DNA from 2 places in the Staphylococcus nepalensis genome. Region 2 is predicted to be linked to the other one. Evidence: riboswitches for the same ligand, from Rfam matches in the RefSeq annotation. Region 2 holds a riboswitch; the other holds the start of a gene.

Region 1 (8,358 bases), 290 kb from region 2:
GTCAATTGGCTGAACATGGTCATTAATTGTGAGAACCTATAGGCAACAACCAGATATTGATAAAAAATTCACAAACTTTTCATTCTTAAGCACTTTTATGCTTCAACCTATGATATAATGTGATTGAAATTGAAAGATAGCAGTGTGGGAGGGTACGAAACCTATGTCAAACGAAATACTTATCGTTGATGATGAAGATAGAATCAGACGATTATTAAAATTGTACTTAGAAAGAGAATCTTTTGAAACACATGAAGCTAGAGATGGACATGAAGCGTATAAAATGGCAATGGAACATGATTATTCATGTATTTTATTAGATTTAATGTTGCCAGAGATGGATGGTATTGCTGTTGCATCTAGATTAAGAGAACATAAAGAAACACCTATTATTATGTTAACTGCAAAGGGTGAAGAAACAAATCGAGTAGAAGGATTTGAATCCGGTGCAGATGATTATATCGTTAAACCTTTTTCACCTCGCGAGGTTGTATTACGTGTCAAAGCTTTATTAAGACGCACTCAGGTAGCACATACAGAACAAAGCGAACCCCATGCACGAGATTTAATCGAGTTTGAACATCTTGTGATTGATAATGATGCGCATAGAGTACTGGCTGATAATAATCAAGTAAACCTGACACCAAAAGAATATGAACTTTTAATCTTTTTAGCGAAAACACCAAACAAAGTCTTTGATCGTGAACAGCTTTTAAAAGAAGTCTGGCACTATGAGTTCTATGGTGATTTGCGTACAGTTGATACACATGTAAAACGTTTAAGAGAGAAATTAAATCGAGTTTCAGAGAATGCAGCTCAAATGATTCAAACCGTTTGGGGTGTGGGTTATAAATTCGAGGTTAAATCTGATAATGAACCGACTCAATAATGTCGTAGTAAAACTGTGGTTAACTATAATCTTTATAGTAACGACAGTTTTAATTTTATTAAGCGCAGCCCTTATAACGTTTATACAATCTTACTTTACGCAAGAAACAGAGGATTCATTACTCAAAGATGCAAAAAGAATTAGCCATTTGGTTGAAAGTTCAGATGATAAAGCAACAGCTATTAGACACAGTAAATCATTAATCGAAGGTCCAGTAGGTCTGATTATTATGAATAACAAGCACATGGATAGTGCAAATAAAGATGAAACTAAAGAAAAGATGTTCAGAGAAATTAAAGATAATAAAGATTACGAAAAAGTATTCGACAAAGGAGAGCAAATATCAGAACACGTCACGGTTGATATAAAACAACAACAAAAGACATATATATTAATTGGCTATCCATCTAAAAATCTTGATTCCAGTCAGCATAATAGCAAGTACAGTGGTGTATTTATTTACCAAGATTTAAAAACGATTGAAGATACAAACAATGTCATTACTGTCATTATTTTAATTATTGCTATAATATTTTTAGCTATAACGACAGTATTTGCATTTTTCTTATCTTCTCGTATCACAAAACCACTTAGAAAATTAAGAACACAAGCACTCAAAGTTTCTAAAGGGGACTATGCACAAGTTGTTCCTGTTAATTCACGAGATGAAATAGGTGAACTTTCACGGGCTTTTAATACGATGAGCTCTGAAATACAACAACATATAGATGCACTATCATCTTCTAAAAATATACGAGATAGTTTAATTAACTCGATGGTCGAAGGCGTACTAGGATTTAATGATAAAAAAGATATTATTATATCTAATAAAATGGCACAAAACATTTTAAAAATATTGGATAAACATGATTTAGAAAAACTAGATCGTCAAAACGAATTAACATTTAAAACAAAACAAACACAATTCGAAGAATACGAGATTAGCACACGTTATTTTGTTATTATTTCAAGTTATATCGAACAAATACAACCAGACGGTAGAAGCGGTATTGTTGCAATTATTCGTGATATGACAAATGAGCATAATATTGACCAGATGAAAAAAGATTTTATTGCTAATGTATCACACGAACTCCGCACACCCATTTCTTTATTGCAAGGTTATACAGAATCAATCGTAGATGGTATTGTAACTGAACCTGAAGAAATACATGAATCATTGTCTATTGTACTGGACGAAACGAAACGTTTAAATCGTTTAGTAAATGAGTTACTCAATGTAGCACGGATGGATGCTGAAGGGTTAACCGTAGAAAAGGTTGTACAACCCATCGATCCGTTATTAAGCAGAATGCAACAAAAATACCAAAAACAAGCAAATGATTTAGGTTTAACTATGACTTTAAATCCCAATACTCAGAATCAATTGTGGTATTTTGATACAGATAGAATTGAACAAGTGTTAACTAACCTTATTGATAATGCTACTAGATATACTGAACCTGGCGATTTAATTTCAATTAGTTATGGCGAATCTGATAATGAAAATATACTTTATATCACTGATACTGGTTCTGGTATAGCACCTGAGCATTTACAGCAGGTATTTGATCGTTTTTATAAAGTTGATACTGCACGTAAACGTGGCAAACAAGGTACTGGCTTAGGGTTATTTATTTGCCGTATGATTATTGATGAACATGGAGGCTCTATAGAAGTAAAAAGTGAACTAGGTGAAGGTACGACTTTCATTATTAAACTACCAAAACCAGTGGATCACGATATTAGTAAATAAATTTGCTAACATATAATTGTAGCAATCTCTCTTAATATTAAATAATTCAGAAATAACGTATTTAATTTAGAAAGAATGGGCAATAAGTTAAACCTGTATCATTTTATAACCATTCCATATTTGTATTTAAAAGTACATGAATACCTTCATCTAAAGTCGAGATTAGAAATCAGTTAACATATTCTGTTTTCTAATCTCGTTTTTAATTTTATAAATGCTACTGTTTTAATGAATAAGAGCATGTCTGTTGTTTTTATCTGAGTAATAGGCTATGATATATTTATAAAAATTAAGAAATTCATCTTCGGGGCAGGGTGTGATTCCCAACCGGCAGTAAATAAAGCCTGCGACCTATTTATCTTTTAAAGATAGATGGCTGATCTAGTGCGAATCTAGAGCCGACAGTATAGTCTGGATGGGAGAAGATGGAGGGTTTTTGTTATGCAATTAAATCCTCCTTTTCTATGCAAGGTGAATGGAAGGAGATAATTTAATATGCAACAACAAACCAAAAGACTTATTACAATAAGTATGTTAAGTGCGGTTTCATTTATTTTAATGTTTATCAAATTTCCGATACCATTTTTACCACCGTATTTAACGTTAGATTTCAGCGATATTCCAGCATTGTTAGCTACTTTTAGCTTAGGCCCAATAGCAGGAATTATTGTATTGTTTATAAAAAACTTGCTTAATTTTTTGTTTAATATAGGCGATCCAGTTGGCCCTATTGCCAACTTTTTAGCTGGAGCAAGCTTTATTTTAACAGCTTTTTACGTTATCAAACATAAATCTACAATTAAAACACAAGTGGTTGGCTTTAGTATAGCTACGATTGTCATGACAATCGTCTTAAGTATTTTAAACTATTTTGTTTTATTACCGCTTTACGGAATGATAATGAACCTTTCTAATGTAGTTGAAAACATTAAAATCGTTGTTGTTTCAGGCGTTATTCCTTTTAATATTATTAAAGGAATCATTATTTCATTAATATTTATACTTTTATTCAAACGTTTAAAGCATATTTTACCTAAATAAATATATATAATAACCATAAGAAAGCTGGATGAAACCCATTTTATAAATAGGAGTTCAAAGTCCAGCTTTTTTTATGATGTGGTCTTATGGATACAATTATAAAACTAAATTGATTATTTAAAAATAAAAAAACCCAGCGTTTTCATTTGTTTAATGACTACACTGAGTTTTATAAGATGTTTTATTTGAATAGATGCTTTATTCAAATTTTAAAGGGTCTCCATCAAATGATTCTTCTTCAATTTTAATGGAATCTGTTGGGCAACCTTCTAATGCGTCTTCCATATCTTCATATAATTCTTCTGGTACTTCTGCAGTACCTTGGTTGTCATCTAGTATAACGTACGCGATACCTTCGTCATCGTAATCATATATATCAGGGGCAGCAGCACCACAAGCACCACATGCAATGCATGTATCCATATCAACAATTGTATATTTAGCCAATTTCTTCGCCTCCTTTAACAAACATGCTACACTAATAACACAATTAGTATTGTAGTTACTGTTTTAAATTTTTTCAAATGTTTTCGTTTTATAAAATGAGGGAGTAAACATGTATAATATAATTCACTTATCACTTACACAAGCACACAATTACAAAACTGAAAAAAGCATATATAATATTATCACAGGGAAAAAGTCTCATCAAACCTTTTTTGACGCCTGTAGTCAGCAACTCTTATCATTGTATCATAGCTTACCCAACCTAAAGTATCCATCATTTGTGGGAAATGTTCATGATTTCAAAATGAACGAAGATTCGGAACAACGTATACGCGTTCATCCGCGCCATACATACGATAGCTTATTAAATACATTTAAAGCAATTCAACTGCTAGTCCAAACAGTTTCTAATACAGAACATGGGATGTTTCAATTTATCCCTGTTACCCATCACAGTACAATTCAACGACGGGTAAAAGCAGTATATAAGGAAATTAAAAACGCTGACACACAATATAAATTAATTGAAGAGTTAAATGTTTTATTCAAATCGATTATAGAAAAAAATAACACACTTTACATACACTATTACTTGCAAGGTTTTGAAGAAAGCATGTATACACGACAGCAAATCAGTCTAATAGAAAATGTCTCTCAAAAAAGACTGTTTGAATTAGAATTAAATGATTTGGTCATGATGATGTTTGAATTAGAAGAACAAGCAAAGTATCCCATTTTAAACCAATTAATCATACTACCGACACTATTATTTAAGACTGAACAAACGTTTAGCGGAATTAAAAATGGTCTGAGCTTTAATCAATTAGCAAATATGCAAAACGTTAAACCTAATACAATTGAAGACCATATATTAGAGTTATTTATAAAAGGTTATTTATCTAAATACAAAGATTATTTAAATAGTCAACATGACACTTCATTTTTAAGATTTTATATCGGAAATCGTGGTGAGCGGTTAAGAAATTATAAAGAAAAATTTCCAGAACTCAGTTATTTCGAAATTAAATTATTGATTGTTGGATTTGAAAGAGGTGATTTAAATGTTACAACATGAATTACAGAAGTGGTTCGGGTTTGACTCGTTTAAACCTGGACAGCAAGCAATTATCGAACATGTACTCAATGGCAAAGATACTTTAGGCATATTACCTACAGGTAGTGGGAAGAGCCTTTGTTATCAATTGCCAACTTATATTAAGCAAAAACCAACACTTATTATTTCACCCTTAATATCTTTGATGGACGACCAAGTTATGCAATTAAAACTTCATGGTGAACACTATGTTTCGTGTATTCATTCTGGTTTAGATGAAAATGAAAAACAACAAAATATGCAATTATTAAAACATAGTCGTTTTATATTTTTAAGCCCAGAATTTTTGTTGCAACCGCATAATTTCAAACTCATTCAAAACTTGGATTTAGGCTTGATTGTTTTAGATGAAGCACATTGTCTTTCTGAGTGGGGATACGATTTCAGACCTCATTATGCGCTTGTGGGCAAAATTATCGACCATTTTCCTGAAGCCAATGTACTTGCATTAACTGCTACAGCTCCGCCATATTTAACATCTGACTTAAATCAGATGCTAAATAAAAACTTCATTATTGTAAAAACTACAATGAATAGAGAAAACATATCTCTAACCCATAAAAACTTCGAAGACGATCATGCTAAGTTAAAATGGTTGCTACCACTTTTAGAACATTCAGGACCGACTATTATATACGTTTCATCAAAAAAAATGTGTCTCAACTTAGCAAAAGCAATTTATCAGTATGGGTTTTTAACAGGTATTTACCATGGAGATTTAACTTATCAAGAAAGGCACACAGTTCAACACCAATTTATAAACAACGAAATCCCAATTATTGTTGCAACAAGTGCATTTGGGATGGGCATCAACAAAAAAGATATTCGCACTATTATACATTTCCATTTAACTACTAGTCCATCTAATTATATGCAAGAAATTGGACGTGCTGGCAGGGATGGTGCATATAGTCAAGCTATAAGTCTTTTCCAGCCAGATGATAGTTACCTATTAGAAACGTTGCTGTTCGCTGATGTTATTACAGAAGAGGATGTAAACACTTTTGAGTTAGGCATGTTTTTGCCTCCAGAAAAGATAGAAATATTAGAGGTTTTATTTAGCTATTACTCTATTAAACAATTACGGCATATCTTTGCGACTGCGTTTCAAAGGAAAAAACAAGGTTATCATCGTATGCTGGGCTATAAACAGTTAGATCAATGTCGAAGAGCTTATATGGTTGAATTTTTTGGAGAGGAATTATCAGAAAAACCAAACCACTGTTGTGATAATGATTCAGAATTAATTGATATAAATATCGTAAATAGAAAAAAAGTAAAAAGAAAAATGGATTATAATGAAAAATTACAAAATCTTTTCAAATAAAAGATAAATGCTTTACTTCCGTTTTTCAATCAAGCTATAATACTAAATACATACTCATTTTATAGTTGTTTTATATATATAATTTATACATATTTACTACTTTTCAGGGTAAAACTGTATATAATAAATTAAAATACGGAAGGATGATGAATTTGTCTAATAATAATTTTAAAGATGATTTTGAAAAAAATCGTCAATCCATTGATCCAAAAGAACACAAGGATGATGTAGAGAACTCTGTCAATGATTCCGTTGACAATGTAAAAGAGGAAGTTTCTGATAAAAAAGACGAACAATTCCCTCCAAGAAATGCTCAAAGGAGACAGCGTAGAAGAGAAACCGCAACGCATCAAAATGAAGATAATCAATCTAATATTGATGACAAAGAAAGTACATCTAGTCAAGTTGACGCCGATCAACAGCAAGATAATGATACATCATCAAAATCAAATGAAATGAATAAAAACCAAGACCCTTCGGAAAATAATAATATTAATCAAAATCGCAGTGAAAAAGAAAATACAGCAGCTCAAGACAAGCAAACTAAAGATCAAAGTAGCAAGAAAAAAGGCGCTGCTGCCACTGGTGGTGCTGCCGCTGCTGCAGGTGCGAGTGCCGCTCATTCAAATGCTTCTGGTGGTAATGATGGCAATAATGATAACAATAACGATGATAAAAATGATGACGACAATAATGATGAAAATAACAAGAAAAAAGGCGGTTTATTCAAAAAAATATTGCCTATTATTGCTGCAATCCTCATTTTAGCTGCAATTGGAATTTTTGCTGGTATGGCCTTAAATGGTAATAATGACGATAGCAATAGTGATGATAAACAAGTAGCTGATAATAAAGATAAAAATGATGATTCTGATAAAGACAGCAAGAAAGATTCTGATAAAGATTCTGGTAGCGATAAATCTGATAAAGATGATGACCAATCAGCATCAGATAATAGTAATGATAGTTCAAACCAAGCAAATTCTGGTTCAGAAAGTAATGCATCTAACAATCAAGATCAAGCTGCTACTTCTGACCAAAATAATCAAAACAATCAAAGTGACCAATCACAACAAGAAGATCAAGCCACTAATCAAAGTGACGGTTCAAATGGTTCATATGACCAAAATCAGAATGCGAACTCGCAGAACAATCAGCAAGATAACCAGCAAAATGATCAAGCATCAAGCAACAATTCAGGCCAACAAACACATACTGTAAATGGGCAAAACTTATACAGAATAGCAATCCAGTATTATGGAAGTGGCTCAACTGAAAATGTTGAAAAAATTAGAAGAGCAAATGGCTTACAAGGCAACGATATTCATAATGGCCAGCAACTAGTTATTCCAGAATAATGTTTGCTTATGATTTAGCAATAAGAGTAGGAATAGGAAATCAAATCTAATTTTGATTTTTGTCCTACTCTTATTTTTATTGTAATTAAATTTTCAAATTCTATCTCTTGGCTTTTTTTTATGTCCTGGTATAATAAATGGGTGGTAAAAGGAGGACAAAACTATGCAAACAGTAGAAAGTATTATCATAGGAGGCGGTCCTTGTGGTTTAAGTGCCGCTATTGAACAAAAGAAAAAGGGAATCGATACATTAGTAATTGAAAAAGGGAATGTTGTAGATGCTATTTATAATTATCCAACACATCAAACTTTCTTTTCTTCTAGTGATAAATTAAGTATTGGGGACATTCCATTTATTGTCGAAGAAAGCAAACCACATCGTAATCAAGCACTAGTCTATTATAGAGAAGTGGTCAAACATCATCA
Region 2 (8,358 bases):
TTTCGATAATTTTTTACTGTAGAAATGGAACAATTTAGCATACATGCTAACTCACTTTGCTTATAACCAGAAAGTTTTAATATCAGCCACTGTCTCTCTTTTTCCGTTAATTGCTGTAAAAAATGTTGATACATTAGATGGTTATTAGTAATATCAGTGTTGTTAGTTTGTTCATCTATTTGTTCTGTTAAATATAGGATGTTTGTTTTCTGATTTTGGCATCGGAAAAGGTCTATTAAATAGTAGTTTAAGCGGTTATAAAGGAATTGACCCAAAGAGTAAGTATGATGTGGTAAGTAATTTTGCGTTAACTCCCACATTTTGATAGTGAGTAATTGAGTATATTCTTCTCGATTATACTTAATACGGTATTTGTTTAGTAAAATAAAAATAATATGTTTGAATTGAAAATAGAGTTGTTCGAAAGGCATTATTGAGCTCCATTGTCATATATATATAACATTTATTTCCGGATAAGTTTATTTTATTGGAAAAGATAGTAATTTTCATTTGCTAAATATTGACAATAGGTGTTAAATAGAACTAATAAGATAGATAAAATTTAAGTTTTATAACATCCACGCGTATTCAACTTAAAGATATAACACTTTAGAGTTTTGTATTATCTTCGGACAATAAATCAGGAGGTTTATATGGATTACGCACATTTAAATTTAGAACATTTCTTTGCTAGACATAATGATTTAGATACGATTAAAGATAAATCGGATTTCGTTATGATTAATAATCTTACAAAAGAAATGATGTATCGTGACGGTGAGATAGAAGGTACAATTGATTTAAATCGCTATTATTATAAAAACAGATCGCAAGCAGTGAGTTTTATAATTATGGAATATAATAAAAGTCAAGAGTAATGAAATTAAAATTTCATTACTTTTTTTATGAATATGTAACAACAAACATATAAAATTGTACGTTCAACTATTTAGTGTTAGAATTTAATTTCAGATAGTCTTTTATAATCGTGTATATAATAAAGAGACTTAATATTTCTATTATTACCTATGAGGTGTGAACATGACGAAGCATAAGAAAGGCTCAATACTATCAGTTATTGGTTTATTGATAGTACTTGTAGTAGCTGCAGTCATTGTATTTTCAATGATTTCAGATCAAATCTTTTTTAAAGAAGTTAATCAACAAGAAAAAGTAGAGCAGCTCAATATTACTTTAGATAAAGCAGCAAAAAAACAAATAGATAACTACACAAGTCAACAAGTTTCAAGTAAAAACAATGATACTTGGAGAGATGCATCATCAACTGAAATTAAAGCAGCAATGAATAGTAGTAATTTTATTGAGAGTGATACTCAAAAGTATCAATTTTTGGAACTAGATAAGTATCAAGGTATTGATGAAAATAGAATAAAAAGAATGCTTATTGATAACCCTATACTTTTAGAGCATTCAGATGATTTTATAAAAGCAGCTAAAGAAAAACATGTTAATGAAGTATACTTAATTTCACATGCAATACTTGAAACTGGTTCAGCTAAGAGTGAATTATCTAGCGGCGTCGAGATTGACGGGAAGAAATATTATAATTTCTTTGGTGTAGGTGCTTTAGATGAGGATCCTGTGAAAACTGGTGCTGAATATGCGAAAAAACATGGTTGGGATACACCAGAAAAAGCAATTAGTGGAGGCGCTAATTTTATTCATGGCCATTTCTTATCTAACAAAGATCAAAACACTTTATATAGTATGCGCTGGAATCCAAAAAAACCTGGTGAACATCAATATGCTACAGATATTAAGTGGGCTGAAAGTAATGCAAGCTTAATGGCAGATTTCTATAAAGATATGAAAACAGAAGGTAAATACTATAAATATTTTGTCTACAAAGATGATAAAAAACATCAAGACACATAATCAATACATTGATAAATATAAAGAGATAGGATATAAATATCTCTAGCTAAAACAAAGAAAACGTCAATTTCTATTAAAATTATAGAAATTGACGTTTTCTTTGTTTTATGAAATGTTTTAACCTGTCGAGCCACGCTTTTTATATCTAATGCTAATGTATCTTGCGATTACAATTCAAGGCGTGGCCTCAGCGATGAAGTAAAGTTACATCGAAGTTTTAATATAAAATGAGCCCTCAAAAATTCAAACTAAAGAAATCTTTTTGAAGAAAAATTATAAGATTAATATCCAGTTTCTTATGATATCGAATATATGACTACTTACACATTGATAAATTTTGTTGTTACTTGAGTAGCGTTGGTTTATTCAGCTTTATTTTTATTGCCAAACAGTAAAAACAATAAGATTGTTGATATAATCACTTTTATAATCAATTTCATTTAATCACTTCCTAATCTTTGAAACCATAGTAACATTAAACTGCAGAATATACACAATATTTATCCATAATATTCAATCACTGTTTTAATTATCACTATCAAAATAATTGTTTTTTTCTAAGAATTCTTTGTCTATCATCGCTGGTGCCTTACCTTTGCCATCAGCTTCATAATTAAGCTTTTGCATTTGTTCTGTATTAATTTTATGGTCTAACTTATTGATTAATGCTTTAATCTGTAGACGTTTTTGTAATAATTCATTTGGTGCTACTGCACTTGCATCATATGGAGAAAAAATGTTTGTCATCCTTAAGCACTACTAAATCATATGCTGATATTTTGCCATCTGTTGTATAACCAAGTGCGACATCTAGTTTATTATTTTTTAAAGCGTCATATACAAGGCTGATTTGCATTGGCTTTAAATCGTTAAAACCAAATCCATAATGTGCTTTGAACGGAACATAACCATCGCCGCCTCGTTTAATCCACGTAGTATCTGTACCAACTTTGACTTGATCTTTTACTTTTTTAAACCTGAAATAGAACGTAAATTGTATTTCTTTGCGGTTTCTTTTGTGACTATAAATGCAAAGGTATTTTCAAAACCATAAGAATTAAAGAATCTTTGATTAAATTTTTGGTTGAACAGTTTTTGAGTAACAGATATTGCTCTATTTGTATCTGTAATGGGTTGCTGTTCCAGCACGCCAACCAAATCGGTTCCAGTATAGCGCGTACTTGAAATATTAGCATCCCCATGTATTAAGGCGTAATGCTAGATTGTGGCTGAGTCTACATTATTTATGATTGAAGCACTCATTGTGCTTTGCGTATCATGTTCAATTAAACCTTTGAGCATATAAGCCATGATTTGCGATTCACTCGTAGCTAAAGCGGAAATTTTAACAAAATTTTTAGATTTACCACCCGAGAGGCCGGGCAAATCACAACTTACTAATAATATTGTACTAGTTATTAATAGATAGATAATCCTTTTAAAATAGTTTGTTTTTAAACTCCTTATATCTTAAATAAGTTTTGATACAATATTTTAATGTTAACATAACTATTAATTTTGTATAATAATAACATAATTCATTAACATGTAATAAGCGTACAATCATTGATATACTAAATATAAATTAATAAAAGTAAGGGTGAATAAAATGCGTATAGCTATCATTGGCATGGGAACTGCAGGCGTTAGTTTATTAAAAGAATTAGTGAAATATGATGAGTTCGACCAAATGAAAGTAGATGTTTACGATAATCCTAAAAATATGGGGCAAGGTATACCATTTCAAAATGACAGCGATCAATTGCTTATCAATTTGCCGGCTAAACAAATGTCTCTCAACTTGAAAAATGAACGCGAATTCTATGAATGGTATCAACAACAATCTATATTTAAATTTTCCAATCCAGAATATTTACCTAGATTTATATTTGGCCATTATATGAAAGACTATTTAGAAACATATCATAAACAATATAAAAATATTCAAATGATTAAAAAAGAAGTTTTAGAAGTGTTTATAGATGCAGATATAGGCGAGACAAATATAAAATATGTCGTCTGTACATCTGAAAAACCAGATTGCCAACAACAATACGATATTGTATTTTTAACAGTTGGTACGTTATCGTATCATGATCCTTATCAATTAAAAGGAACGCCGGGATACATACAAACGCCATACCCGACTTATGACACATTGAACGAAGTTGATAGCACAGACAGAATAGCTATTATTGGTACGGGGCTAGCAAGTTTAGATGTTATTCGATTTGTAACTGCGCATCACCCAAATTTACCTATTTCCGTGACTAGCCGAAAAGGTCATTTACCTAGTGTAAGAGGCGATATGCCAGAAATTCAGTTTAAATACGTTACACCTGAAAACTTTAATAAAATCAAAAAAGAAAACTTGGGGAATGTGCCTTTAGAAGATGCTTTAACATTATTTAGAAAAGACTGTACGTATTATGATATTCCAGTAGAAAAATTAGTTCATAGAAGAAAAGGCGACCCTATTGCGGATTTAACATATGATTTAGAACACAAAGAAATATTGGGTAAATTTCAAAGCATTCTTGAATTAGCAAAAGAAAATCTCAATTGGATATGGAATAGTTTTAGTAGAGACGATCAAAAAACTTTTTTACGAAATTACCAATCTATATTAAAAGAGAATTCTAACCCAATGCCTCCACGTACAGCAAGATTAATTATAAACCATATTCAAAACGGACAAATTGAAATAAAAAAAGGGCTAGAAGATGTAAAACATGATGGCCAGCATTTCTGGTTTAAGTATGAAGATGATTTCAAAGCGATTGATAAATTTGATGTTGTAATCAATGCAACGGGTTCAAAATCACATTTGTCAGAGTTAGATAATGATGATCAATTGATTCTAAACTTAGAAAATAGACAAGTTGTTCAGGCACACCCATTAGGCGGCATACAGATTATTCCTGAAACAAATCAAATTATAAGCCCACGGTATGGTACTTTAAAAAACATGTTCGCTTTAGGTCAATTGACAAATGGGATTAATCAATCTCGTAACGGCGTAACAATGATTGTAAAACAAGCTGTTAGTGTGGTAGAAAATTTATTAAACCGCGATCAAAATAAGTGCTAGTCTAAATAATATATGAACTGAAACCTATCTTTACTATTTATATAAATATGTTTAGCAAACACTTGATCATATACATGTGACCTTACTAAATAGTTTGTATTGGTTATTTTAATTATAATACGTAAAAGTAATTTGGCTTTTTAACAGATTAATATTTAAGTAAACACATAAAAGTTTTAATTAGTTTATTAATGATGTTTAACGTTTAGTTGTTTTAATTTTTTATAAAAAATTTCTTGAAAATCTTGTTGTCACAAGGAATTGAAGTGTTTTCAACAGATAAACAAAACCGACTTAAGTAATAAGAATTGTTTTTTACCATAAAATATAGTACGATAACGTTGTAGCTTTAAAAAGTTACTTGACTCAATCATCAATTACAATTTCATAAATGTTCTTTCGGGGCAGGGTGAAATTCCCAACCGGCAGTAAATAAAGCCTGCGACCTGCATTTGTTTTTACAAATGTGGCTGATCTAGTGAGAATCTAGAGCCGACAGTATAGTCTGGATGGGAGAAAGAATGGAGTATAACAAACAGCACTGCTTAGAGTGTTTATTTAGTGTACATTTTTCTATCATTTGGAAAAGTGTATTTAATGTTAAACAAATCATGTTATATCGAAATATATCCCACACCTGAAAACCATTTCAGGTGTTTTTTATTATTTAGAGGTGATTATTATGAGTCAATATTTAAATTATGCAATTCAATTGGCAAAAATGGTAGACGGTCAAACAGGAATAAATCCGCCTGTTGGTGCTGTTGTAGTTAATCAAGGTAGAATCGTTGGCATAGGTGCCCATTTACAAAAAGGTGATAAACATGCTGAAGTTCAAGCTTTGGACATGGCAAACGAAACAGCTGCAGGTGGCACAATCTATATATCTTTAGAGCCCTGCTCTCATTATGGTTCAACGCCACCATGCGTTAATAAAATTATAGATTTTGGTATTAAACAAGTAGTCTATGCTGTTAAAGATACAACTTTGACATCTAGAGGTGATGAAATCTTACAACATGCTGGAGTCAAAGTGGAATTTCGTCATAAACCTGAAGCAGAAGCCTTATATAAAGACTTTTTTATAACTAAAAGACAAGGTATTCCGGAAGTTACAGTGAAAGTATCTTGTAGTTTAGATGGTAAACAAGCTACTGATAAAGGTGAAAGTAAATGGATTACAAATAAATCAGTCAAAAATGATGTGTTTATGCTTAGACATAAACATGACGCTGTGATAACAGGAACTGGCACATTAAATGCTGATAACCCTCAATATACTACCAGAATAGAAGAAGGTAAGCATCCTATCCGTATTATACTTTCAAAATCAGGTCGAATTGACTTTGATTTAGATATGTTTAACCAATCTAATGTGCCTATTTGGATTTATACAGAACAAGAAAAATTAAAATCAGATATTGAACATGTAGAAGTCATTCATTGTTCAAACTGTTCTCTTGAAAACATTTTAAAAGATTTATATCAAAAAGGGATTGGGCGTGTCTTAGTTGAAGCCGGCCCTACGATTACTTCTGAATTTCTTCAATCTAATTATACGAATGAACTTATCTTATATTATGCCCCGAAAATGATAGGTGGTTCTGGTGATTATCAATTTTTTAAAACAGAAAATGTATTTAATTTATCAGAGGCACCACAATTTGAAATTGTAAATTCTCAAGTGCTTGAGCAAAACATTAAATTAGAATTGCGAAAGAAGTGAATTAATATGTTTACTGGCATTGTGGAAGAAATAGGTACGATTAAAAAAATGACAACCCAGCAATCAATTGTTAATTTAACCATTGATTGTCAGACAATTTTATCTGATATGCATATTGGCGATTCAATCAGTGTGAATGGTGTTTGTTTAACAGTAGTATGTTTTGATAACCAAACATTTTCAGTACAGGTGATTAAAGGCACTGAGAATAAAACATATTTAAACCGGTTGAATCAATCCGACGAAGTGAATTTAGAACGAGCGATGAGTGGTCAAGGAAGATTTGGTGGTCACTTTGTGCTTGGTCACACAGATGAAGTAGCTAAAATCACTAGAATACAGAACTCAGATAATTCTAAAATTGTAACAATTAAACCATCTAAATCCATTATAAATCAAATGGTACAACAAGGTTCTATCACTATAGATGGTGTGAGTTTGACTGTTTTCCAGTTGAAAGAGTCAGAATTTGATATTCACCTTATACCGGAAACAAGAAAATCCACTATATTAAATCAAAAACGTGTTGGTGATCCAGTTCACATAGAAACGGATATGTTATTTAAATATGTAGAAAAAATAGTTGGAAATAATGATTCAGGTTTGAGTTCTGAAAAACTAAAATCTTTTGGGTTCTAGGAGGGGTAATATGCAATTAGATAGTATAGAAAAAGCATTAAAAGCGCTTAAAAATGGCGAAAGTATCATAGTGGTCGATGATGAAAATAGAGAGAATGAAGGAGATTTAGTAGCCATAACAGAATGGATGTATGAGAACACGGTAAATTTTATGGCTAAATATGGCAGAGGACTTATTTGCGCGCCCATAAGTAAAAAAATAGCGCAAGACTTAGAGCTTAATCCAATGGTTAACCATAACTCAGATATTTATGGTACTCAATTTACAGTCAGTATTGATCACATCGATACAACAACTGGTATTAGTGCCGATGAAAGAATGCTTACAGCTAAAGCTTTAATTGATGAGCAAACTAAAGCTAATGATTTTAACAGACCAGGGCATTTATTTCCGCTCATTGCTCAAGATAATGGTGTGTTAGCTAGACGTGGTCATACAGAAGCATCTGTTGATTTAGCTCTTTTAACGGGAGCGAAACCGGCAGCACTCATTTGTGAAATAATGAATGAGGACGGTTCAATGGCTAAAGGAGACGATTTAGAAGCATTTAAAAACAAGCATCAGCTTGTAATGATATCTATTGAAGACTTAGAAAATTACAGAAAAAATACTGATGCGCCGCTTGAAGCTAAAGCTAAAGTACAACTACCTACAGATTACGGTAACTTTGATATGTATGGATTTTCAACTCAAAACAATGAAGAAGAAATAGTAGCCATTGTTAGTGGTGAAATCAAAGAAACCGAAAATGTACGTATCCATTCTGCTTGTTTGACTGGAGATATCTTTCACAGTCAAAGATGTGATTGTGGAGAGCAACTTGCTGCCTCAATGGAATATATTAGTGAAAATGGTGGTATCATTTTATATTTACCCCAAGAAGGCAGAGGCATTGGTTTAATTAATAAATTAAAAGCTTATGAATTGATAGAGCAGGGATATGATACAGTTTCTGCGAATATTGCTTTAGGTTTTGAAGAGGATTTAAGAGATTACCAAAATGCT

The links. Region 2 has a riboswitch for FMN ahead of ribD (bifunctional diaminohydroxyphosphoribosylaminopyrimidine deaminase/5-amino-6-(5-phosphoribosylamino)uracil reductase RibD). Riboswitches for the same ligand answer to the same signal wherever they lie in the genome.
Region 1: it holds a riboswitch for FMN, as region 2 does, so the genes downstream of both, BJG89_RS07320 (ECF transporter S component) here and ribD (bifunctional diaminohydroxyphosphoribosylaminopyrimidine deaminase/5-amino-6-(5-phosphoribosylamino)uracil reductase RibD) in region 2, are expected to answer to the same signal.

Annotation. Positions count from the first base shown of each region.
Region 1 is NZ_CP017466.1:1,543,499-1,551,856, forward strand. Features, by position in the region: gene BJG89_RS07305 (pseudouridine synthase) at 1-26, shown strand, start outside; gene BJG89_RS07310 (response regulator transcription factor) at 164-889, shown strand; gene BJG89_RS07315 (ATP-binding protein) at 873-2,645, shown strand; FMN riboswitch at 2,942-3,076, shown strand; gene BJG89_RS07320 (ECF transporter S component) at 3,141-3,686, shown strand; gene BJG89_RS07325 (ferredoxin) at 3,885-4,133, opposite strand; gene BJG89_RS07330 (helix-turn-helix domain-containing protein) at 4,243-5,208, shown strand; gene BJG89_RS07335 (RecQ family ATP-dependent DNA helicase) at 5,195-6,574, shown strand; gene BJG89_RS07340 (LysM peptidoglycan-binding domain-containing protein) at 6,721-7,932, shown strand; gene ypdA (bacillithiol disulfide reductase YpdA) at 8,096-8,358, shown strand, end outside.
Region 2 is NZ_CP017466.1:1,251,564-1,259,921, forward strand. Features, by position in the region: gene BJG89_RS05940 (sigma-70 family RNA polymerase sigma factor) at 1-431, opposite strand, end outside; gene BJG89_RS05945 (hypothetical protein) at 654-878, shown strand; gene sagB (peptidoglycan release complex glucosaminidase SagB) at 1,042-1,896, shown strand; partial or broken gene BJG89_RS05955 (glycine betaine ABC transporter substrate-binding protein) at 2,422-3,363, opposite strand; gene BJG89_RS05960 (FAD/NAD(P)-binding protein) at 3,506-4,987, shown strand; FMN riboswitch at 5,379-5,512, shown strand; gene ribD (bifunctional diaminohydroxyphosphoribosylaminopyrimidine deaminase/5-amino-6-(5-phosphoribosylamino)uracil reductase RibD) at 5,670-6,713, shown strand; gene BJG89_RS05970 (riboflavin synthase) at 6,720-7,352, shown strand; gene ribA (GTP cyclohydrolase II) at 7,363-8,358, shown strand, end outside.